DNA from 4 places in the Streptomyces sp. NPDC058758 genome. Region 1 is predicted to be linked to each of the others. Evidence: riboswitches for the same ligand, from Rfam matches in the RefSeq annotation. Region 1 holds a riboswitch; each other region holds the start of a gene.

What was found. Region 1 has a riboswitch for cyclic di-AMP ahead of ACFW6A_RS02910 (peptidoglycan DD-metalloendopeptidase family protein). Riboswitches for the same ligand answer to the same signal wherever they lie in the genome.
Region 2: another riboswitch for cyclic di-AMP. It lies ahead of ACFW6A_RS25805 (transglycosylase SLT domain-containing protein); the one in region 1 lies ahead of ACFW6A_RS02910 (peptidoglycan DD-metalloendopeptidase family protein).
Region 3: another riboswitch for cyclic di-AMP. It lies ahead of ACFW6A_RS11240 (peptidoglycan DD-metalloendopeptidase family protein); the one in region 1 lies ahead of ACFW6A_RS02910 (peptidoglycan DD-metalloendopeptidase family protein).
Region 4: another riboswitch for cyclic di-AMP. It lies ahead of ACFW6A_RS33975 (M23 family metallopeptidase); the one in region 1 lies ahead of ACFW6A_RS02910 (peptidoglycan DD-metalloendopeptidase family protein).

Annotation. Positions count from the first base shown of each region.
Region 1 is NZ_JBHYPS010000002.1:20,573-25,788, forward strand. It holds gene ACFW6A_RS02900 (PrsW family intramembrane metalloprotease) at 1-1,281, shown strand, start outside; gene ACFW6A_RS02905 (aldo/keto reductase) at 1,278-2,237, opposite strand; gene ACFW6A_RS02910 (peptidoglycan DD-metalloendopeptidase family protein) at 2,309-3,508, opposite strand; cyclic di-AMP (ydaO/yuaA leader) riboswitch at 3,520-3,671, opposite strand; gene ACFW6A_RS02915 (PP2C family protein-serine/threonine phosphatase) at 3,914-5,164, opposite strand.
Region 2 is NZ_JBHYPS010000025.1:65,280-70,495, reverse strand. It holds gene ACFW6A_RS25820 (alpha/beta hydrolase) at 1-105, shown strand, start outside; gene ACFW6A_RS25815 (universal stress protein) at 253-1,167, shown strand; gene ACFW6A_RS25810 (phosphoribosyltransferase family protein) at 1,280-2,584, shown strand; gene ACFW6A_RS25805 (transglycosylase SLT domain-containing protein) at 2,578-3,468, opposite strand; cyclic di-AMP (ydaO/yuaA leader) riboswitch at 3,473-3,659, opposite strand; gene ACFW6A_RS25800 (hypothetical protein) at 3,994-4,653, shown strand; gene ACFW6A_RS25795 (phosphocholine-specific phospholipase C) at 4,669-5,216, opposite strand, start outside.
Region 3 is NZ_JBHYPS010000006.1:294,960-300,175, reverse strand. It holds gene ACFW6A_RS11250 (STM4011 family radical SAM protein) at 1-695, shown strand, start outside; gene ACFW6A_RS11245 (SGNH/GDSL hydrolase family protein) at 682-1,494, opposite strand; gene ACFW6A_RS11240 (peptidoglycan DD-metalloendopeptidase family protein) at 1,655-2,626, opposite strand; cyclic di-AMP (ydaO/yuaA leader) riboswitch at 2,631-2,788, opposite strand; gene ACFW6A_RS11235 (tyrosine-protein phosphatase) at 3,181-4,002, shown strand; gene ACFW6A_RS11230 (DUF6126 family protein) at 4,027-4,200, opposite strand; gene ACFW6A_RS11225 (helix-turn-helix domain-containing protein) at 4,221-4,850, opposite strand; gene ACFW6A_RS11220 (aspartate aminotransferase family protein) at 4,927-5,216, opposite strand, start outside.
Region 4 is NZ_JBHYPS010000045.1:33,066-38,281, reverse strand. It holds gene ACFW6A_RS33990 (GNAT family N-acetyltransferase) at 1-1,505, opposite strand, end outside; gene ACFW6A_RS33985 (HPr family phosphocarrier protein) at 1,710-1,991, shown strand; gene ACFW6A_RS33980 (GntR family transcriptional regulator) at 2,145-2,828, opposite strand; gene ACFW6A_RS33975 (M23 family metallopeptidase) at 3,022-3,792, opposite strand; cyclic di-AMP (ydaO/yuaA leader) riboswitch at 3,801-3,961, opposite strand; gene ACFW6A_RS33970 (M16 family metallopeptidase) at 4,160-5,216, opposite strand, start outside.

The DNA.
Region 1 (5,216 bases):
GAGGGGGACGAGCCGTCGTTCGCCGTGGCCGCCGACCGCCGCCAGTGGCGGTACCGGCCCCGGCGGGCCTTCTGGCGGAGCCGGATCGTGCGGGCCGTCGCGGTGGTCACGCTCCTCGCGCTGTGCGCCCTGGTGATCCTGGCGCTGGTGCGCGAGCAGACCGGCACCGAGGGCTTCCTCGTCGGCCTGGGGCTCGCGGTGTTCCCCGTACCGCTGCTCATGGCGGCGTTCCGCTGGCTCGACCGGGTCGAGCCGGGGCCGTGGAAGAACCTGCTGTTCGCCTTCGCCTGGGGCGCGTTCGCCGCCGCCCTGGTCGCGATCCTCGCCAACACCTTCGCCGTCCGCTGGATCGCCACCGCGACCGCCGATCCGGGCTCGGCCGACGACCTGGGCGCCACCGTGATCGCCCCGGTGGTGGAGGAGTCCGCGAAGGCCGCCGCGATCCTGCTGCTGTTCCTCTTCCGGCGGCGGGACTTCCGGAGCCTGGTCGACGGGGTGGTGATCGCCGGCTTCACCGCGACCGGCTTCGCCTTCACCGAGAACATCCTCTACCTCGGCACCGCCTTCGGGGAGGACCAGGACGTGGGCGACGGCGGCATCGGCGCCGTCACCGCCGGCACCTTCTTCGTCCGGGTCGTGATGTCGCCGTTCGCGCACCCGCTCTTCACCGTGCTCACCGGCATCGGCTTCGGCCTGGCCGCGCTCGCCCCGCGCGGCAAGCGGCTGCGCCGGGTGCTGCTGCCGCTCACCGGACTGCTGCTCGCGATGGGCGTCCACGCGCTGTGGAACGGCTCGGCGACCTTCGGCGGCCCGCTCGCCTTCTACGCCGTCTACGGGATCTTCATGGTGCCCGCCTTCGGGCTGCTGACCTGGCTCGCCGTGTGGAGCCGGCAGAAGGAGCTGCGCACCATCGCCGGGGTGCTCCCGGCGTACGCGGCGGCGGGCTGGCTCTCGCCGGAGGAGCCGCTGGCGCTCTCCTCGATGCGGGCCCGCCGCACCGCGCGCGCGGTGGCCTCCCGTGCGCACGGCAAGGCGGGGGCGCGGGCGGTCGGGGAGTACGAGTCCTTCGCCACGACCCTCGCCTTCCTGCGCGAGCGGGCCCGCCGGGGCACGGTCCCGGTGCCGGACTTCGCCGCGCGGGAGCAGGAGCTGCTGCACCACCTGTGGGAGCGCCGGGCGACGGCCTCGCCCGCCCTGTCGTACGCGGCACGGGCGACGGGCCGGGTGTGGGCGCCGCCGCAGTACCTCGACTACGGCGGCTACAACCCGTACAAGGGCTAGCCCTCGGGCGTCTCGGAGGCGGCCGTCAGGCGGGTCAGTTCGGCCTCGGTCAGGGTCAGGCCGGCGACCGCGACGAGTGCGGGCACCTGCTCGACCGTACGGGCCGAGGCGATCGGCGCGGCGACGGTGGGGCGGGAGGCGAGCCAGGCGAGGGCGACGGTCGCGGGCTCGGCGCCGTGGGCCTCGGCGACCTCGTCGAGGGCGGCGAGCACGGCCTGGCCGCGGGCGGTCTCGGCGAGCGGGGAGGCGCCGCGGGCGCGGACGCTCTCGACGGTCCGGCCGGGCCGGTACTTGCCGGTGAGGAAGCCGGAGGCCAGGCCGTAGTACGGGACGGCGGCGAGGCCCGTCTCGGCGGCGGTGTCGAGGAGCGGGCCCTCGTACTTCGCGCGCGAGACGAGGTTGTACTCGGGCTGGAGCGCCACGTACCGCGCGAGCCCTTCTGCCTCGGCGAAGTCGAGGGAGGCCCGCAGCCGCTCGGGGGAGATGTTGGAGGCGGCGACGGCCCGCACCTTGCCCTCCCGCACGAGCTGGTCGAGGGCGGTGACGATCTCCTCCACCGGCACCGACTCGTCGTCGAAGTGGGTGTAGTAGAGGTCGATGTAGTCGGTGCCGAGGCGGCGCAGGGACTCCTCCGCGCCGGCCTTGATGGTGGGGGCGCTGAGGCCCTTGAGGCGGGAGTGGGCGCCGACCTTGGTGGCGACGACGACGTCGGAGCGGTTGCCGCGGGCGGCCAGCCAGCGGCCGATGATCGTCTCGGACTCCCCGCCCTCGTTGCCCTCGACCCACTCGGAGTAGACGTCGGCGGTGTCCACGAAGTTGCCGCCGGCGGCCGCGTAGGCGTCGAGGACGGCGAAGGACCGCTCCTCGTCCGCGCTCCAGCCGAAGACGTTGCCGCCGAGGGCGAGCGGGAAGACGTGCAGGTCGGAGGTGCCCAGCGGGCGCAGAGTCGAGTTCATGCAGAAATCAACTCCGTGCACCGCCGGGCGTATTCCGGTCGAGGAGCCTGAACCCCGGCCGGAAAGCGGGCTCAGACGGTCAGGCCCTTGGAGCGCAGCCACTCCGCCGGGTCGATGCCCGAGCCGTCGGGGGTGTGGACCTCCATGTGGAGGTGCGGGCCGGTGACGTTGCCGGTGGCGCCGACGCGGCCGATGGTCTCGCCGGTGGTGACGGTCTGCCCGGCGGCGACGGTCATCGAGGACATGTGGCAGTACCAGACCTCGGTGCCGTCCTCCAGTTCCAGGACGACGCGGTAGCCGTACGAGCCGGACCAGCCCGCGGACTTGATCGTGCCGCCGTGCACCGCCTTGAGCGGGGTGCCGGTGGGCGCGGCGAAGTCGAGGCCCGTGTGGTAGCCGGAGGACCACATCGAGCCGGACTGCATGTAGGTCGAGGTGAGCGTGTACGAGGAGAGCGGCATGGAGTAGCTGGCGGCCAGCTTGGCGAGCCGTTCGGCCTCCGCCTTCTCGGCGGCGATGCGCTCGGCCTCGGCCTTCTCGGCGGCGAGCCGCTCCGCCTCCGCCTTGGCCTTCGCCTCGGCCTCGGCCTTGGCGGCGGCCGCGGCCTTGGCGGCGGCGTCCGTCGCGGCCTTCTCGGCGGCGGCCTTCTCGGCGGCCAGCTTCTCGGCGGCGACGGCGGCCTGCTGCTGCTGTTCGGCCTGCTGGAGGATGCGGGCGCGCAGGGCCTCGCCGGCGTCGGCGGCGGAGGCGGTGCGCTCCTCCGCGACGGCGGCCGGGCCCGCCGCGGTGTCGGCCGGGGCGTTGTACGTGATCGAGGTGAGCGGCTTCGCGGCGGCGCCGCCCGTCGCGACCGGCGCGGAGTCCCGCGCCGGGGCGGTCTCCTCCTCGTCGCCGAGGAGGTCGCCGACGCCCGGCAGGTCGTGGGCGTCCGGCAGGCCGAGGTCGGGCAGGTCCGGGAGGGAGATCGCGACCGGGGCCTTCTCCTGCGCGGTGGCGAGGCCGCCCGCGCCGACGGCGGCGATGACGCCGACGCCGAGGACGGTGGAGGAGCGGGCGAAGTTGGAGCGCTGCTTCACGACGCGGTGCCGGCCGCTGGCGCGGCTCTCGGCGCGCAGCGAGCCCTCGGTCGGGTTCCACTCCCCGGGCGCGGGGGTGAAGGAGGCCGGCGCGTACGGGTCCGGCGCGAAGCCGTCCGGGTCGTCCGCTCCGACGGCACCCGGGCCGCCGAACGGGTCGAAGGGGGCTCCGGGTACGGGGGTGTTGGACGCCACGGAGGCGCGCTCCTTTCCTTCCTTCTCGCCTACCGGGTTAGCTGACGGGTTCGGAGCAGGAAGGTCTCCTACGGGCGTGTTCGCACGGGGGGTGTGCGAGGGGCCCGATTCACCCCAAGGGTTGGTTCCCCGGTTCCCTTGCGGGATTCGGCGCGTGCGCACGGAGCCGTCTCTTGCGACGGCTGGGACGACCGCGCTGCGTTATCGAACGTTAATAGACACGACGGTCCGATTCCAAGCCGTTCCCCTTGATCATTCATTGAATTGGCAGGGATTCGCCCGAGTTGAGCCCCCTTCAGCGAGGTCCGGCCAAACCTTCGAGATCTGACGTTATGTCAATTGTTATCTCTGAGGCACCCCGTGACCACACACCGTGACGGCACCCTTCCCGGGGCCGGGAAACGGTCAGCGCTGCGCCGGTCCCGGCGGCACCACCGGCATCGTCCGCCGCCGTTCCGGCGCCCCGGCCGTCGGCCGGCTCACCGCGAGCAGCGCCATGTCGTCCGTCGAACCGCCGCCGGTGTGCCGCCGGACGTCGTCCACGAGCGCGTCGAGCAGTTCCTCCGGCCCAGGGAAGACCGCCCCCGCGAGCCGGGCCGCCGGATCGTAGAAGACGCCGTGCCCGTCCCGCGCCTCCGACAGGCCGTCCGTGTAGAAGAGCAGCGTCGCGCCCGGCGGGTACGCCCGCTCGTCGGCCCGGTCCGGCCAGGCCGCCAGCTCCCCCATCCCGAGCGGCAGCGCCGGCTCGGCCGGCTCGGCCGTCTCCAGGCGCCCGTCCCCGTACAGCAGCAGTGGCGGCGGATGCCCCCGGTTCACGATCCGTACGACCCCGCCCCCGCGCGGGACCTCGGCGATCACCGCCGTCGTGAACCCCTCGAAGGCGTCCAGCCCCTCGCGCCGGGCCCCCTCCCGCGTGAGGGCCCGTTCGAGCCGCTGCGCCACCCCCTCCAGCGTCGCCTCCTGCTCGGCGGCCTCCCGGAAGGAGCCGATGACCACGGCCACCGCCTCCACCGCGTCCATCCCCTTGCCCCGCACGTCCCCCACCACCAGGCGCACCCCGTGGGGGGTGTCCTGCACCGCGAACAGGTCGCCGCCGATGAACGCGTCCGCCTGCGCCGCCTCGTACCGGGCCGCGCACTGCAGCCCCGCGATCCGCTCCGCCGGCATCGGCAGCACCGCCCGCTGCGCCGCCTCCGCGATCACCCGCGCCGACGCGAGCCGCTCCCCGCTGCGCCGCACCACCAGGTTGATCAGCATCGCCAGCGCCGAGACGGTCACCACCGTCAGGGTCTCGGTGAGCGAGGGCACGTCGGAGAGCGTCCGGTTGTACGCGTGCAGCCCGATCGAGGCGAGGATCGCCGCGAGCCCGGTCAGCAGCGTCGTGAGCCGGGAGAAGAACGGGGCGGCGACCAGCGGGGCGGCGGAGAAGAGCGGGGCCGCCGTGTACGCGGGCGGCGTGGACAGGTCGAAGACCACCCCGCCCGCGATGATCAGCGGCGGCAGCGCCCGCAGGAACCTCCGGGCGGCCCCGTAGGGGACCGGCGAGGACCGCGGCTCGCGCCCGTAGGAGCCCCGGGGCACGGCGGAGCTGCCGGTGCGACCGCCGGGCCGCCCGCCCCGCCGCCCACCGCCCGCCGCTCCCCGAGGCTGCGCCACCTGAGTACTCCTGACCGGTCGGGGCCCGCCACCGGGCCGTGCGGGCCGGGCC
Region 2 (5,216 bases), on a different contig from region 1:
TACCCCAACGCCCGCCTGGAAGTCCTCGCCGACGCCGGACACTACCCGCCGGAGGAGACCCCGAAGGACCTGGCCCGGGCCATCGAGGCCTTCCTCGCGGCCTGACCCGCGGGGCCCGCGCCCGGGACCTTCCGCGGGGCCGTGCGGGACGTCCGGCCCGCGTGGCGCCCGGTCCGGCGGGCAGTCGGCGGGTGTACTCGACCACGAGGGCACCCGCGATCGGCGGAGCACGACCGGAAGGCAGGAACAGCGATGGGGCGCAGCGAGGAACGGGCGGCGGCACCGGGGACCACGACGGCCGGCGGGCCGTTCGTCCTCGTCGGGACGGACGGCTCGTCGTCGGCGCTCGGGGCGGTCGAGGAGGCGGCGCGGGAGGCCGGGCGGCGCGGCGTGCGGCTGGTCGTCGTGCACGCCTTCATCTGGCCGCTGTTCCGGGTCGACCTGGAGCCCTCCGTGTACGGGCCGACCGAGAGCGGGCTGCGGCGGCAGGCGCAGATCGTCCTGGACACGGCCGTCGCCCGGGCCGGGGCGGCCGCCCCGGGCACCGAGGTCTCGGGCGAGCTGATCCCCGGCGAGCCGCTCGTCGTCCTCGCCACCCGCTCCCGGGGCGCCGAGCTGGTCGTCGTCGGCAGCCGCGGCACCGGCGGCTTCGGAGGCCTGGTGCTCGGCTCGGTCGCCGTCCACCTCGCCGCCCACGCCGAGTGCCCCGTCCTCGTCGTGCGCGGCCGGGGCGAGCCCGACGGGCCGGTGGTCCTGGCGGTCGACGGCTCCCCGGACTCCGACGCGGCCGTCGACTTCGCCTTCACGGAGGCGCGGGTGCGCGGGGCCGGGCTCGTCGCCGTCCACGCGTGGACCCCGCGTTCCGGACCGGGAGACCTCACCGGGCTCTTCCACAGTGCCGAGCAGGTGCACGAGGAGGCCGCCCGGGTCCTGGACGCGGCGCTGGCGCGGGCCGCCGGCCGCCACCCGGGGGTCGAGGCCGAGCCCCGGCTGGTGCGCGGCCGGCCCCGCGAGGTCCTGCTGGAGGAGAGCGGGAGCGCCCGGCTGGTCGTCATGGGCGCCCGCGGGCGCGGCGGCTTCGCCGGGCTGTTGCTGGGCTCGGTGAGCCAGGCCCTCCTGCACCACGCCCGGTGCCCCGTCGCCGTCGTGCGCGGCGCCGCGGGCTGAGGCGGGGCGTGCGCCGGGCCCCGGGACGCCGCCCGGTGGGACCCTGGAAGGGAGGGCCGGGCCGGACGGCCCGGGCCGCGCGGGGGTTCGTCCACCGGGAAGGCGGCGTGCCATGTATTTCGCCGACCGTGCCGACGCGGGGCGGCGGCTCGCCGCCCGGCTCGGCCATCTCCAGGGGCGTGACGTCGTCGTCCTCGGCCTGCCCCGGGGCGGGGTGCCGGTGGCGGCGGAGGTGGCCGAGGCGCTCGGCGCGCCGCTGGACATCTGCCTGGTGCGGAAGCTGGGCGTGCCGAGCCGGCCCGAGCTGGCCATGGGGGCCGTCGGGGAGGGCGGCGTCCGGGTGGTCAACGAGCAGGTCGTGCGGGACGCGGGCGTGACCGGGCGGGACCTGGCGGCGGTCGAGGAGCGGGAGCGGGCCGTCATGGCCGAGCGGGCCCGGCTCTACCGGGGCAGCCGCCGGCCGGTGCCGCTGGAGGGGCGGACGGTGGTGGTCGTCGACGACGGACTCGCCACCGGCGCGACCGCGCTGGCCGCCTGCCGCGCGGTGCGCGCAGGGGGCGCGGCCCGGATCGTGCTGGCGGTGCCGGTGGCGCCGCACGGCTGGACGGCACGGCTGGCGGGCGAGGCCGACGAGGCGGTCGCCGTGCACGCCCCGGAGGGGTTCTACGCGGTCGGGCAGTTCTACCGCGAGTTCGACCAGACGCCGGACGCCGAGGTGGTGGACCGGCTCGACCGGAACCGGGCCGCGCACGGCCCGGCGGTCCGGCACACGGCCGTACGGATCCCGGTCGGCGACCTGGAGCTGCGGGGCGACCTGGCGCTGCCCGACGGGGCGGCCGGGCTCGTCCTCTTCGCGCACGGCAGCGGCAGCGGCCGGCACAGCCCCCGGAACCGCGCGGTCGCCGGGGCCCTGAACCGGGCGGGGCTGGGGACGCTCCTCTTCGACCTGCTCACGGAGGCCGAGGCCGCCGACCGGGCACGGGTCTTCGACACCCCGCTGCTCGCCGGCCGGCTGGGCCGCGCCGCCGCCTGGTCGGCCGGGTGGCCCGCCACCGAGGGCCTGCCGCGCGGCTACTTCGGGGCGAGTACGGGCGCGGCCGCCGCGCTGTGGGCGGCGGCGGAGCCGGACGACGACGTGGCCGCCGTGGTGTCCCGGGGCGGCCGGCCCGATCTGGCGGGGGAGCGGCTCGCCGCGGTCCGGGCCCCGACCCTGCTGGTCGTCGGCGGGAGCGACGACCTCGTCCTGGACCTCAACCGGCGGGCCGGAGCGCTGCTGCGGTGTGAGAGCCGGCTGGAGGTCGTGCCGGGCGCCGGCCACCTCTTCGAGGAGCCGGGGGCCCTGGAGGAGGTGGCGGCGCTCGCCGCGGACTGGTTCACCGGCCGCTTCGGGGCGGCCGGGAACGGGCGGGATCAGTAGGCGCCGTTGACGTTGTCGATGGAGCCGTACCGGTCGGCCGCGTAGTTGCAGGCGGCGGTGATGTTCGCGACCGGGTCGTACGGGTCGAGCGAGGTGCCCGGCACGTGGTAGGCCGAGAACGTCGGGTCGATGACCTGGAGCAGGCCCTTCGACGGGGTGCCCTTCGCGGCGTTGGAGTCCCAGAGGTTGACGGCGCGGGGGTTGCCGGAGGACTCGCGCAGGACGTTGCGGAGGATGCCGTCGTACGAGCCGGGGATGCCGTAGCGGGCCATGACGTCCAGCGACTCGCGGATCCAGCCGTCGAGGTTGTCGGCGTACTGCGGCGCGGCGGCGGGGGCCGCGGCCTGGACGGCGGCCGGCCGGGTCTGGGCCTGGGCCCGGGTCTGCACGGCGGGGGTCGCCGCGCGGGCGGAGGAGCGGCTCGCCCGTTCGGCCGAACCGGTGGAGGCGGGCTTCGCGGCGCTCTTCCGGGCGGCCCGCTCGGGCGCGGGAGCGGCCTTCGCGGAATCCCGACGAATCGTCAGTTCGAGGCCGGGGTGAATGAGTGACGGATTGTCACCCACGGTCGTCCTGTTCGCCTGGTAAAGCGACTTCCAGCCGCCCTGAATTCCCTTTCGGTGGGCGATCAGGGAAAGCGAGTCGCCCTTCACCACGGTGTACGCGCGGGTGGCGGTGGGAGCGGCCGGAGCCTTCGTGACGGCGGTGGCCGGTGCGGCCGGCGCGGCGACTGCGGCCGGTGCGGCGGACTCGGGGAGGGGCGCGGCGCCCGCCGCGGCGGGGACGACCAGCGGCAGGGCGAGGGCGACTCCGCCGGTGCCCGCGAAGGCGAGACCTCGGGAGACGGGGCGGCGTCGGGGACGGCGGTGCTTGCCGTGAGCGGGCATGGCGGTTTCCTCTCCGGCGCCTGCGAGGTGAGCTGTCGGGTTCGGACTGGAGCTGTCCGGCCGCGCGCACGCGGCTTCACCCCGAGCCGTTCCGGTGGTGCCGGACCGGCGGTGTGGTGGGTCCCCCGCTCCTGCCGTCGGGTGAAATGGGAGGTCTTTCGGGCGGTGGCAGGATTCGGCGATCCGCTCGAATGGAGGTGACCGTAGGCGAGAAATGCGGCGGGGAACAAGATGCGAATGGGCGGGAAAAGGGACGGTGGAGATCGAAACGGCGGAATTCAAGATCGACCGTTTCGGCTCCCCTTCCGGAATCCCTTGCGGCGCACGGCTCGTGACGGAGGGGGAGCCGCCGTCGGCGCGGGGAAAGTGAGTCGCGTCACGGGGTGCGCAATGTCCGAATAGGGAAGCTCGCGAATTTAGGGGAATTCTGCGGTGTAATGCCTTGCTCGCGCGGGTCGGTGGCGAGAGGGCGGCGCGAATGGCGCATACCGGGCAAAGAGGTCATATGCCCCTCATGATGGGGGGATGTCATCCCCCGCCCCGCCGCGCGACCCCGACGCGCTCGACCGAGAGGTGGCGCGCCTCTACGAGAGCGCCGCCTGGGAGAGCCTGCTTCCGTCCCTGCCCGCTTCTCCCCACGAGCCCGGGGCCGAGGCCGAGCCCGTGGCTGTGGCCGTCTCCGCCCCGGCCCCCACCCCCGCCCCCGTCTCCGAGGCGTGGCGGAGCCTCCTCACCGTCCCCGTGGAGCGGCTGGTCGCCGACGCGCTCGGCGCGCTGCCCCCGGCCCCGCCCGCCGAGCGTCCGCTGCCCGGCCGGATCGGGGCCGTCCTCCCGGACCGGCTGCACCTCTGGCGCGCGATCGGCCGCTCCGACGTGCTCCCCTCCGTCCACCTGGCCTACGCGCGCCGGGTGCTGACCGAATGGGGATGGCAGAACACGCCGTACAAGCTCCGCGACGCACGGGGCGCCCGGTGCCTCTGCGGCGCCCTGCTCGCCGCCCACCGGCTCGGCCACGGCAGCACGTCCACCATGAACGAGGCCGGCGCGTGGATCATGACCGAGCTGCGGTCCCGCGGGTGGCACGGACTCATCGGCCCCTGGAACCGCGCCCCGGGCCGCACCGCCCAGGACGCGCTCGCGCTCCTCGACGCCACGATCCGGCGCGCGGCCCTGGCCGGGCGGTGAGGGCGCGCCGGGCGGTCAGCCGGTGACGCTCGGCGCCCCCGTCTCGATGTGGCCCGTGTAGCGGCGCGACCAGGTGCCGTCGATGTCGGCCAGGATCGTGAAGTCGTACCAGCCGTCCTGGTACGCCACCGCGTTGAAGTGGTCCTCGCGGGCGGCGCCCGCCGGGACGGTGTACGTCCACGGGCCGTCCGTGCGGTAGGCGTTGGAGCGGACGGTGAAGGTGACCGGGCCGGCGGAGGCGTTGGTCAGCGTGAACCAGATCGCCGTCTTCCCGGTGCCGGGTTCGGTGGCGAAGCGCGCCGCCACCTCGATCGCCCGGCCGGCCTTGGAGGCGTCGCCGACGAACCGGCGCAGGAAGCGGTTCGGGCCCATCATCGAGAGGTCGTACTTCCCCGAGCCGGAGCCCAGCCCGATGTTGAAGTAGTCGGTGGCGGTGGTCCCGGGGTCGACCGTGTACTGCCAGGCGGCGGTGTCCCGGTGCTGGTGCGGGTGGATCGAGAAGTGGGCGGCCCGGCGGGCCTGCGGGCCCAGGTTGCTCATGGAGAACCAGGCGAGGATCTTGC
Region 3 (5,216 bases), on a different contig from region 1:
TCCTCTTCACCCCCTGGGGCGAGGGCCTGGTCCGCTCCTGGTACCGGCGGGCGCTGGTGGAGCTGTCGCGGCTGCCGCACGTGGAGCGGGTGGCGATCCAGACCAACCTGAGCTGCCGGACCTCGTGGCTGGACGGGGCGGACCTCGGATCGCTGGCCCTGTGGTGCACGTACCACCCCGGCCAGACGCCGTACGACCGCTTCCTCGGCAAGGCGCTCGACCTGGCGGCCCGGGGCGTCCGGTTCAGCGTGGGCGTGGTGGGCCTGCCCGAGCACCACGGGGAGGCGGTGCGGCTGCGGGCGGCGCTGCCGGACCACGTCTACCTGTGGGTGAACGCCGCCGAGGGGCACGCGTACACCGACGCGGAGGCGGCGGCCTGGACGGAGATCGACCCGCTCTTCGGCTACAGCCGGCATCCGCACCGCTCGGCGGGGCTGCCCTGCCGGACCGGCGAGTCGGTGGTGTCGGTGGACGGCGCCGGGACGGTGCGCCGCTGCCACTTCGTCCGGACCGAGCTGGGCAACCTGTACGACGGTTCGTACCGTGCCGCGCTGCGGCCGCGGGCCTGCCCGCTCGCCGTCTGCGACTGCCACATCGGCTACGTCCATCTGGAGACGCTGCCGCTGTACGACGTCTTCGCCGGCGGGGTCCTGGAGCGGATCCCCGCCGGCCGGACGGGTGCTACAGGGGCATGAGGTCGGGGCGCTTGGCCTCGACGTGGTCGCCGGAGCTCTCGCCGCGCAGCCGCCGCCCGATCCACGGCACCAGGTACTCGCGCGCCCAGTGGATGTCGTCGCGGCGGACCTCCAGCGGACCGCGGGCGGGCAGCGGGGGCCACGCCTGGTCCGGGTCGGCCGGCACCGGGAGGCCGAGGACCTGGGCGGCGCGCAGCGCGACCCGGGTGTGGCCCTCGGGCGAGAGGTGCAGCCGGTCGTCGTCCCAGGCGCGCCGGTCCTGGACGGACCGCAGCGACCACAGGTCGAGGACCGGGCAGTCGTAGCGGTCGGCGATGGCGCGGACGTGGGCCGTGTAGGTGGCGATCTTGCCGCGCAGGTGCTTGAGCACGGGCACGTCGCGCGTGTCGAAGCCGGTGGTCACCATGACGGTGCCGACGGCGGAGGTGAGGTCCCGCACGGCCCGCTCGAAGCGCTCGGCGACGTCGTCGGGGTCGGTGCCGGGGCGGATGATGTCGTTGCCGCCCGCGCAGAAGGTGACCAGGTCGGGGGCGAGCTCCTTCGCCCGGGGGACCTGCTCGGCCACGATCTGGTCGAGGAGGCGGCCGCGGACCGCCAGGTTGGCGTAGCGGAACTCCTCGTGGTCCGGCAGCTGGTCGGCGAGGAGCACCGCGAAGCGGTCCGCCCAGCCGACGTAGGTCCCGTCCGGTCCCGGGTCGCCGACGCCCTCGGTGAAGCTGTCACCGATCGCCGCGTACGACCCGAATCCCCCGACCGCCCCGAACACGTTCTTTTCTGTTGCTCTCGAATCGTCTGCCACGGAAGCACATCCTTCCTTTTCGGATGTGACCTACGCGACCGTAAGGAGGGGTTGACGGCGGGTGATATATGCCACCGATAAAGAGTTTGCCAAGCCGGAATAGGGCGAAGGCCCGGCACGGTGTGCCGGGCCTTCGCCCCGGGGCGTTACGCCGGACGGATCAGATCGAGACGCCGTGCTGGCGCAGGTAGGCCAGCGGGTCGACGTCCGAGCCGTAGCTCGGCGAGGTGCGGATCTCGAAGTGCAGGTGCGGGCCGGTCGAGTTGCCGGTGGAGCCGGAGAGGCCGATCTGCTGGCCGCCGCTCACCGACTGGCCGGCGGAGACGGCGAGGGAGGAGAGGTGGGCGTACTGCGAGTAGTTGCCGTCGGCGTGCTTGATGACGACCTCGTTGCCGTAGGCGCCGCTCCAGCCGGCGGAGACGACCGTGCCGGCGCCGACGGCGCGGACGGTGGTGCCGGAGGAGGCGATGAAGTCGGTGCCGGTGTGGTAGCCGGAGGACCACATGGCGCCGGCGGTGCGGTACGAGGTGGAGATGCCGCCGGCGACCGGGGCGACCCAGCCGGAGGAGGCGGCCTGCGCGGAGGAGCCGGAGGACTGGGCGGCGGCCGGGGCCGCGGCGCGCTCGGCGGAGCGCGAGGCGCGGGTCTGCTCACCGGCGGGCGCGGCCTTCTTCGTGGCCTTCGCCTTGGCCTTGGGGGCGGTCTGGGCGGGGGCGGCGGCCTTGGGGGCGGCCTTGGCGGTGTTCTTGCCGCCGAGGGTGAGCTTCATGCCCGGGAGGATGAGCGAGGGGTCCTCGCCCACGACCTGGCGGTTGTCGGCGTAGAGCTTCTGCCAGCCGCCGTCGACGTCGTGGTCGGCGGCGATCTTGGACAGGTAGTCGCCGGCGACGACGGAGTACGTCGTCGGGGCGGCGGTCTGCGCGGCCGGGGCGGCGGCGGCCTGGGCCCGGACCTGCGAGGCGGCGGTCACCACGGCGCCGGAGGCGGCGGCCGGGGCGGCCTGCTCGGCGGCGTGGGCGCCGGTGGCGCCGATGAGCGGCAGGGCGACGACGGCGCCACCGGTGCCGGCGGCGACGAGGCCACGGGTGAGGAAGGTGGACTTCTTGCGGCGGTGCTTACCGTTCGCGGGCATGGCGAATTCCTCTCCGGCGCCTGCGAGGTGAGCTGTCGGGTTCGGACTGGAGATGTCCGGCCGCGTTCTCACGCGGCTTCACCCCTAGCCGTCCTGCGTCGCGGGACCGGCGTACTTCCCTGGGTCCCCCGCTCCTGCCACGTCGGGATGGGATCGAATTCCGGGCGGTGGCAGGACTAGGCGGTCCGACCGGATTGACGGCGACGCTAGACGAGCGGGGTCGGCGCGAACAAGCCGCGGAATTCCCCGGGCATTCCGGGGCGATCTTCGGGCCCGGAATTCCGGTCACCCTCCGTCGATGACGGACCCTCGAATCCCTTTTCGGGGAGGGGGATTGGACCGGGCGGTCGGGCACGATCCGTCACTTCTATGACCCTGCTCACGCGGAGAATCCCATCTCCCCCTCAACCAGGGCGGCTTACGCCAAGTCACTCCAATACGGACAGATCGCCCATTACCGGTCAGGGGGGTGCGCCGCGCCCCGCGCGCCGGGATGATTGCGAGGGGAACCGATCCCGTCCCGGCCCCCCGAACGCCTACCCCCAGGAGCATCCGTGACGCAGCAGTTGCCGCAGGTCCAGCCCCTCGAACCCGGCGAGCCCGAGCTCGCGGAGGTCCGCAACTTCCGGGACGTGGGCGGCCTGCCGACGACCGACGGGCGGACGGTCCGGCCCGGCACCCTCTTCCGCAGCGGCCACCTCGCCGACGCCACCGAGTCCGACGCGGCCTTCCTCGCCGGCCTCGGCCTGCACACGATCTTCGACTTCCGCAACGCGGCGGACGCCAAGGTGGAGGGGCCGGACGTCGAGCTCCCGGGCGTGCGGAACGTGAACATACCCCTGAGCGACCCGGCCGACGGCAAGGAGTTCTGGCGGATGGTCCGCGAGGGCGACCTCGACACGCTGCGGGGCCTGCTGGGCGACGGCAGGGCGGCGGAGCGGATGACCTCCTCGTACCGCCGGATGGTCGTGGAGCGGACCGCCGAGCACAGCCGGGTCCTGCACGCGCTCGCCGAGGACTCCGTCCCGGCCCTTATGCACTGCGCGGCCGGCAAGGACCGCGCCGGGCTCTCCATCGCGATCACCCTGCTCGCGCTCGGCGTGGAGCGCGGCGCCATCGAGGCGGACTACGTGAAGTCCGACGCGCCGCACCGCCGCTACAAGGTGCGCCGCAGCTCCACCGCCCGGGACGCGATGGCGCCCGAGGTGATGGAGCTGCTGAGCCCGCTCTTCGACGCGCGGGTGGAGTACCTGCGGGCCGCCTTCGAGACGATCGACGCGACCTGGGGCTCCGTGGACGTCTACCTCGCGGAGGGGCTGAAGCTGGCGCCCGGCACCCGCGAGCGCCTGCGGGAGCGGTTCCTCACCGAGGGGTGAGCCCGCGCGTCCCGGCCGCGGCGGCTACTGGTTCTGGCCGCCGAGCATGAAGAGCAGGTAGAGGAACCCGGCGAAGAGGTGACCGGCGATCAGGTAGGCGAAGAGGCGGAGCACCAGCCCCTTGGGGAACTTCCCCTCGCCGCGCTCCTCGCCGGTGACCGGGGCGGACTTCTCGGACTTGACTGACTTCTCGGACATCTCGGCCAACCCTTCGGGGCTCAGCGGGAGTGCGGGGCGCCGCCGCCCAGGCACAGCTCGGCGGCGGGGCTCTGCAGGAGCGTGTGGACGAACAGCACCTCGGCGCCGGCGCGGCCGGCCGCGCCGATCCGGTGCGGGGTGAGGGAGTCGAAGTGCGCGCTGTCCCCCGGGTCGAGGAGGTGCACGGTCTCGCCGAGGGCGAGCCGGACCTGCCCTTCGAGGACGTGCAGCCACTCCTCGCCGGGGTGGACGCGCACGATGTCGGCCCGGGTGGCGTACGGCACGTGGACGCGCAGGCACTGCATGGCCCGGCCGGCGCCGCCGGCCTGCCGGTAGATCCAGCCGTCGGCCTCGACCGGGTCGGAGCGGTCGGCCCGGATCACCGGGTCGCGTTCGAGCGGGGTCTCCCCCAGCAGCTCGGCGACCGTCGTACCGTAGATGCGGGCGAGGGCCAGCAGCATCGGCAGCGAGGGCTGCCGGTTGCCGGTCTCCAGGCGCGAGAGGTGCGCCGGGGAGAGCCCGGCCCGCTGGGCGGCCGCCTCCAGGGTGAGCCCCCGGCGCCGGCGCAGGGCCCGCAGCTGCGGGGCGACGTCCGGCACGATGTCGGGAGCGGCGGTTTCCGGGGTGGAGCCCCGGGGGACGTGGTCCATGCGTCCATTCCGCCAGGAACGTGCCTCTGAGGCAAGTTTCTTGCCCCAGAGGCAAAACCCGCGGCGGCGCGACGGCTCAGCGCTGGGCGACCGCCTGCTTGACCAGCGTCTTCCCGAAGTCCCACAGCAGCCCGCCGCCGCCGTGGGCGTCCTCCATGACCGCCGTGAAGGCGGTGACGAAGCGGTCCACGTCCGCCTCGTCGATCACCAGCGGCGGGATCAGCTTGATCACCTCCAGGTGGTCCCCGGAGACCTGGGTGAGGATCCGGTGCCGCTGGAGCAGCGGGACCACCACCATCTGGGCGAAGAGCCCCTTGCGGGCCGCCTGGAGCATCGCCCACCGCCCGCGCAGCCCCAGCGAGCTGG
Region 4 (5,216 bases), on a different contig from region 1:
AGCGCGTCGACGGTGGCGTGCGGGACGCGGGTGACGGGGACCCGGTGGCCGGGCGGGGCGCTGCCGCTGTGGCGGGCGCCCTTGACGACGACGACCGGCTTGACGGCGGCGGTGCGACGGGCGAGCCGGGTGAACTTGCGCGGGTTGCCGATCGACTCCAGGTAGAGGAGGACGACGTCGGTCGCGGGGTCGTCGTACCAGTGCTGGAGGACGTCGTTGCCGGAGACGTCCGCGCGGTTGCCGGCGGAGATGAAGGAGGAGAGGCCGGCCCCGCGCCGGTGCAGCCGGGCGAGCAGGGCGACGCCGATGGCGGCGGACTGGGTGAAGAGCCCGATGCGGCCGGCGGCGGGCATCTCGGGGGCGAGGGAGGCGTTGAGCCGGACGTCGTCGGCGGTGTCGATGATGCCGAAGGCGTTGGGGCCGATGATCCGCATGCCGTACGAGCGGGCCTGGCGGACCAGGGCCCGCTGCCGGGCGCGGCCCTCGGTGCCGCTCTCGGCGTATCCGGCGGAGAGGACGACCAGGCCCCGCACGCCGTGTTCGCCGCAGTCGGCGACGACCTCGGGGACCCGTTCGGCGGGGACGGCGACGACCGCGAGGTCGACGGGGGCGCCGACGGCCGCGACGGAGGGGAAGGCGGGCACGCCGTCGAGTTCGCCCTCGCCGTCGCCGAGCCCCGGGTTGACCGCGTACACCCGGCCCTTGAAGCCGGCGTCCAGCAGGTTCCGCAGGACGGTCCTGCCGACTCCGCCGGGGGCGCGCCCGGCGCCGACGACGGCGACCGATGCGGGGGCGAGGAGCCGCTGGACGGAGCGGGCCTCGGCGCGCTGCTCGCGGGCGCGCTGGACGGCGAGGGAGCGGTCGGTCGGCTCCAGGTCGAGGTGGAGGCGGACGGAGCCGTCCTCGAAGCTGCGCTTCTGGGTGTACCCGGCGTCCGTGAACACCTTGATCATCTTGGTGTTGGCGGGGAGCACCTCGGCGGCGAAGCGGCGGATGCCGCGCTCGCGGGCGACGGCCGCGATGTGTTCGAGGAGGGCGGAGGCGACGCCCCGGCCCTGGTGGGCGTCCTGGACGAGGAAGGCGACCTCGGCCTCGTCGGCGGGGAAGGAGGCGGGGCGGCCGAGGTCGTTGATCCGGTCGTAGCGGACGGTGGCGATGAACTCGCCGCCGACGGTGGCGGCGAGGCCGACCCGGTCGACGAAGTCGTGGTGGGTGAAGCGGTGGACGTCCTTGGCGGAGAGCCGGGGGTAGGGGGCGAAGAAGCGGTAGTACTTCGACTCGTCCGAGACCTGCTCGTAGAAGCTGACGAGCCGGTCCGCGTCGTCGGCGGTGATGGGCCGGATGCGCGCGGTGCCGCCGTCGCGGAGCACGACGTCTGCCTCCCAGTGGTCGGGGTAGGCGTGCTCCTCCGGGGCCGGGCGGCCGTCCGCTCCCCCGGCCGGTCCGCCGCCCGCTCCGCCGCCCGGTCCGTCCGGTCCGTCCGCCTGCTCCGACGCGCTCCGCATGGGCAAAGCCTACGGCCGGGGTGCGACACCGGCACCGCCCGCGCACCCACTCCTCTGCGGTGCACGGCTCGCGCGCCCTCCGCACCGCGTGCAAGGTAAGGAGGGCCGAACGTCGCACGGATGCGGGACGAAGGTCGGCAGGAGCACGCCGCACGCCGTGAGAGACTGGTCTAGACAACCGCTGAAGACCTGAAGGGCAACACCATGGCTGAGCGCCGCGTCAACGTCGGCTGGGCCGAGGGCCTGCACGCCCGCCCCGCCTCCATCTTCGTCCGTGCCGCCACGGCCTCCGGTGTCCCCGTGACCATCGCCAAGGCCGACGGCAACCCGGTCAACGCCGCGTCGATGCTCGCGGTGCTCGGCCTGGGCGCGCAGGGCGGCGAGGAGATCGTGCTCGCTTCGGACGCCGAGGGTGCCGAGGCCGCGCTGGAGCGCCTCGCCAAGCTGGTGGCCGAGGGCCTCGACGAGCTTCCCGAGACGGTCTGACCGGCGGGTCGATCCACGTCTTCTCGGTACGGCCGTGTTCCCGGAATTCCCGGCGGACACGGCCGTCCGGCATTTCCGGAGCCGTCCCGTTTTCTTTTTCGGGCAGCACGGAGGACGCCTCCGAATAGCTATTCTTTGTATACGGTGTCCGTGTTAATTCCGGGCACTCGCCGTGTTGACGGCATGTTGCGAAACCCTCACACGGCCCCGCTCGGGCCTTTTCAGCCGGTGCAGCGGGAGCGCGCGCTCGGCGTGCAGGGCGGTGAGCGCGCGGGCCCGCTCGGCGTCCCCGCGCGCGACGGCGTCGACGATCGCCCCGTGCTCGGCCCAGACGTCCACCGGCCGGTCCGGCAGGTCCACCGCGTACATCCAGGCGATCTTGTGGCGCAGCTGGGTGAGCAGCGCGGCGAGCGCCGGGCTGCCGGAGGCCTGCGCGAGGGTCTCGTGGAACCAGCCGCCGAGCGCCCTGAGGTCCTCGCCCTGCCCCCGGCGGGCCCGCTCCTGCCCCAGCCTGACCAGGCCGCGGAGCACCTTGAGGTGGGCGTCGGTGCGCCGCTGGGCGGCCCGGGCGGCGCCGAGCGGTTCGAGCAGCGCCCGTACGTCGAGGAGGTCGGCGGCCTCCTGTTCGGTGGGTTCGGCGACCTGGGCGCCCGCGTGGCGGCGGCTGACGACGAAGCCCTCGGACTCCAGGGTGCGCAGGGCCTCGCGGACCGGGACGCGGGAGACGCCGTAGCGGCGGGCGAGCTGGTCCTCGGTCAGCCGGCCGCCGCGCTCGAAGATCCCCGAGACGATGTCGTCCCGGATCGCCGTGCATACCGATTGCGCGGGAACCCGCATGTCCGACCTCCGCTTTCGCTCCGCGTGCACCGAATTCGAGCGGCGCTGTTTCCGCGACTCTATTGCAGTGTGCCGGAAATTCCGATGCCCCCTCGGAATTCGTCCTCCCCCGGGCGGCGGTCGCGCCGGTCCCCGGGCGACGAAAAGGCCCCGGCTCGGGGGAGCCGGGGCCTTTCCTGGGCGGGGTGGCGGGTCAGAGGCTGACGCCGCGGGCGCGCAGGTACGCGACGGGGTTGATGTCGGAGCCGTACTCGGCGGTGGTCCGGGCCTCGAAGTGGAGGTGCGGGCCGGTCGAGTTGCCGGTCGAGCCGGAGACGCCTATCTGCTGGCCGGGCTCGACGGACTGGCCGACGTAGACGCCGATGGACGACAGGTGGCCGTACTGGGTGTACGTGCCGTCGTTCATCCGGATCACGATGTTGTTGCCGTACGCGCCGCCCCAGCCGGCCTCGACGACGGTGCCGGAGCCGACGGAGACGACCGAGCTGCCGTAGGCGGCGTGGAAGTCGACGCCGGAGTGGCTGCCGGAGGACCAGAGGGAGCCGCCGGTCTTGTAGCCGGTGGAGACGTACGAGCCGGCGACCGGGAGGTTGAAGGAGGCGAGGCGGCGGCGCTCGGCCTCGCGGGCCGCGCGCTCCTTGGCCTCGCGGATCTCCTGGGCGCGGGCCTCGGCCTTGCGCTTCGCCTCGGCGCGCGCCTTGGCCCGGGCCTCGGCCTCGGCGGCCTCCCGCTCCTGGGCGGCGGCCTGCGCGCTGACCTGGTCGGCGAGGGACTCGTCGGCGATCACCTGGGTGAGGCCGGTGTCCTCGGCGGAGCGGTTGTCCGTGTCGGCGGCGAGCGCCGGGGAGGCGAGGGTGCCGACGACGCCGGTGGTGGCGAGGGCGGCCACGCCGGCGATGCCGGCGCTGCGGCGAGCCAGTCGGCTCGCACCACGGTGCTTCCCGGTGGCACGGGTGAACGCCAAGACGGTTCCTTTCCTTCCTTCTCGCCTACCGGGTTAGCTGACGGGTTCGGAGCAGGAAGGTCTCCTACGGGCCCCTCCGCGTGGCGAAGGCGTCCGATTCACCCCAGGGACTGCGTGGGTCCCCGGCTCCCCTGGCTCGCGCCTGACGGGGACTCGGCGATGCTGTCCGGGTGCCGCGGGTGCGGCGCGTGCGTCGGGTCGGACAGACGGACCGACGCTAGGCCGGACGGATCTCAATCGCCAAACAGACTCGCCCATTTGTAAGACATGCCACAGGGCATACGATCATCCTTGTCTCCATAACGGACAAAGCGGAGGTCGCCGGCGCTTCCGCGCATCGGGGACCTCCGCCGGAGCCGACGGCGGGTCAGCTCACCACGGTCACCTCGCCGATGCCGAGGGCCCGCACGGGCTCCTCGATCTGCGCCGCGTCGCCCACCAGGACGGTGACGAGCCGGTCCACCGGGAAGGCGCTGACGACCGCGGCCGTGGCCTCGACCGTGCCGGTCTCGGCCAGCCGCGCGTACAGCCGGGCCTGGTAGTCGTCCGGGAGGTGCTGCTCGACCTGGTCGGACAGCGTCGCGGCGACCGAGGCCGCGGTCTCGTACTTGAGCGGGGCCACGCCCACCAGGTTCTGCACCGCGACGTCCCGCTCGGCGTCGGTCAGACCGCCCTCGGCCAGGGTCCTGAGCACCTTCCACAGGTCGTCCAGGGCCGGGCCGGTGTTGGGGGTGTCGACCGAGCCGCTGATCGCGAGCATCGAGGCGCCGTGCCCCTCGCCGTCCGAGCGGAGCACCTGCCCGAAGGCGCGCACGCCGTACGTGTACCCCTTCTCCTCGCGCAGGACGGCGTCCAGACGCGACGTCAGGGTGCCGCCGAGGCAGTAGACGCCGAGGACCTGCGCGGCCCAGACGGCGTCGTGGCGGTCGGGGCCGATCCGGCCGATGAGCAGCTGGGTCTGGACGGCCCCGGGGCGGTCGACGATGACGACCCGTCCGGTGTCGTCGGCGGTGATCGGCGGCATCGGGCGCGGCGCGGCCGGCTTGCCGGTCCAGCCGCCGAGGGTCTCGGCGAGGACCTCGTCGAGGTCGACGCCGGTGAGGTCGCCGACGACGACCGCCGTGGCGGCGGCGGGCCGCACGTGCGCGTCGTAGAAGGCGCGGACGGCCTCGGCGTCGATGGCCTCCACCGTCTCCTTGGTGCCCTGGCGGGGCCGGGACATCCGGGAGGTGGCCGGGAACAGCTCCTTGTAGAGCTGCTTGGCCGCGCGCCGGCTGGGGTTGGCCGCCTCGTGCGGGATCTCGTCGAGGCGGTTGTCCACCAGGCGCTTGACCTCGTCGGCGTCGAAGGCCGGGGAGATCAGCGCCTCGGCGACCAGCCCGAGCGCCTTGCGGAGCCGGGAGACCGGCACCTCCAGGGAGACC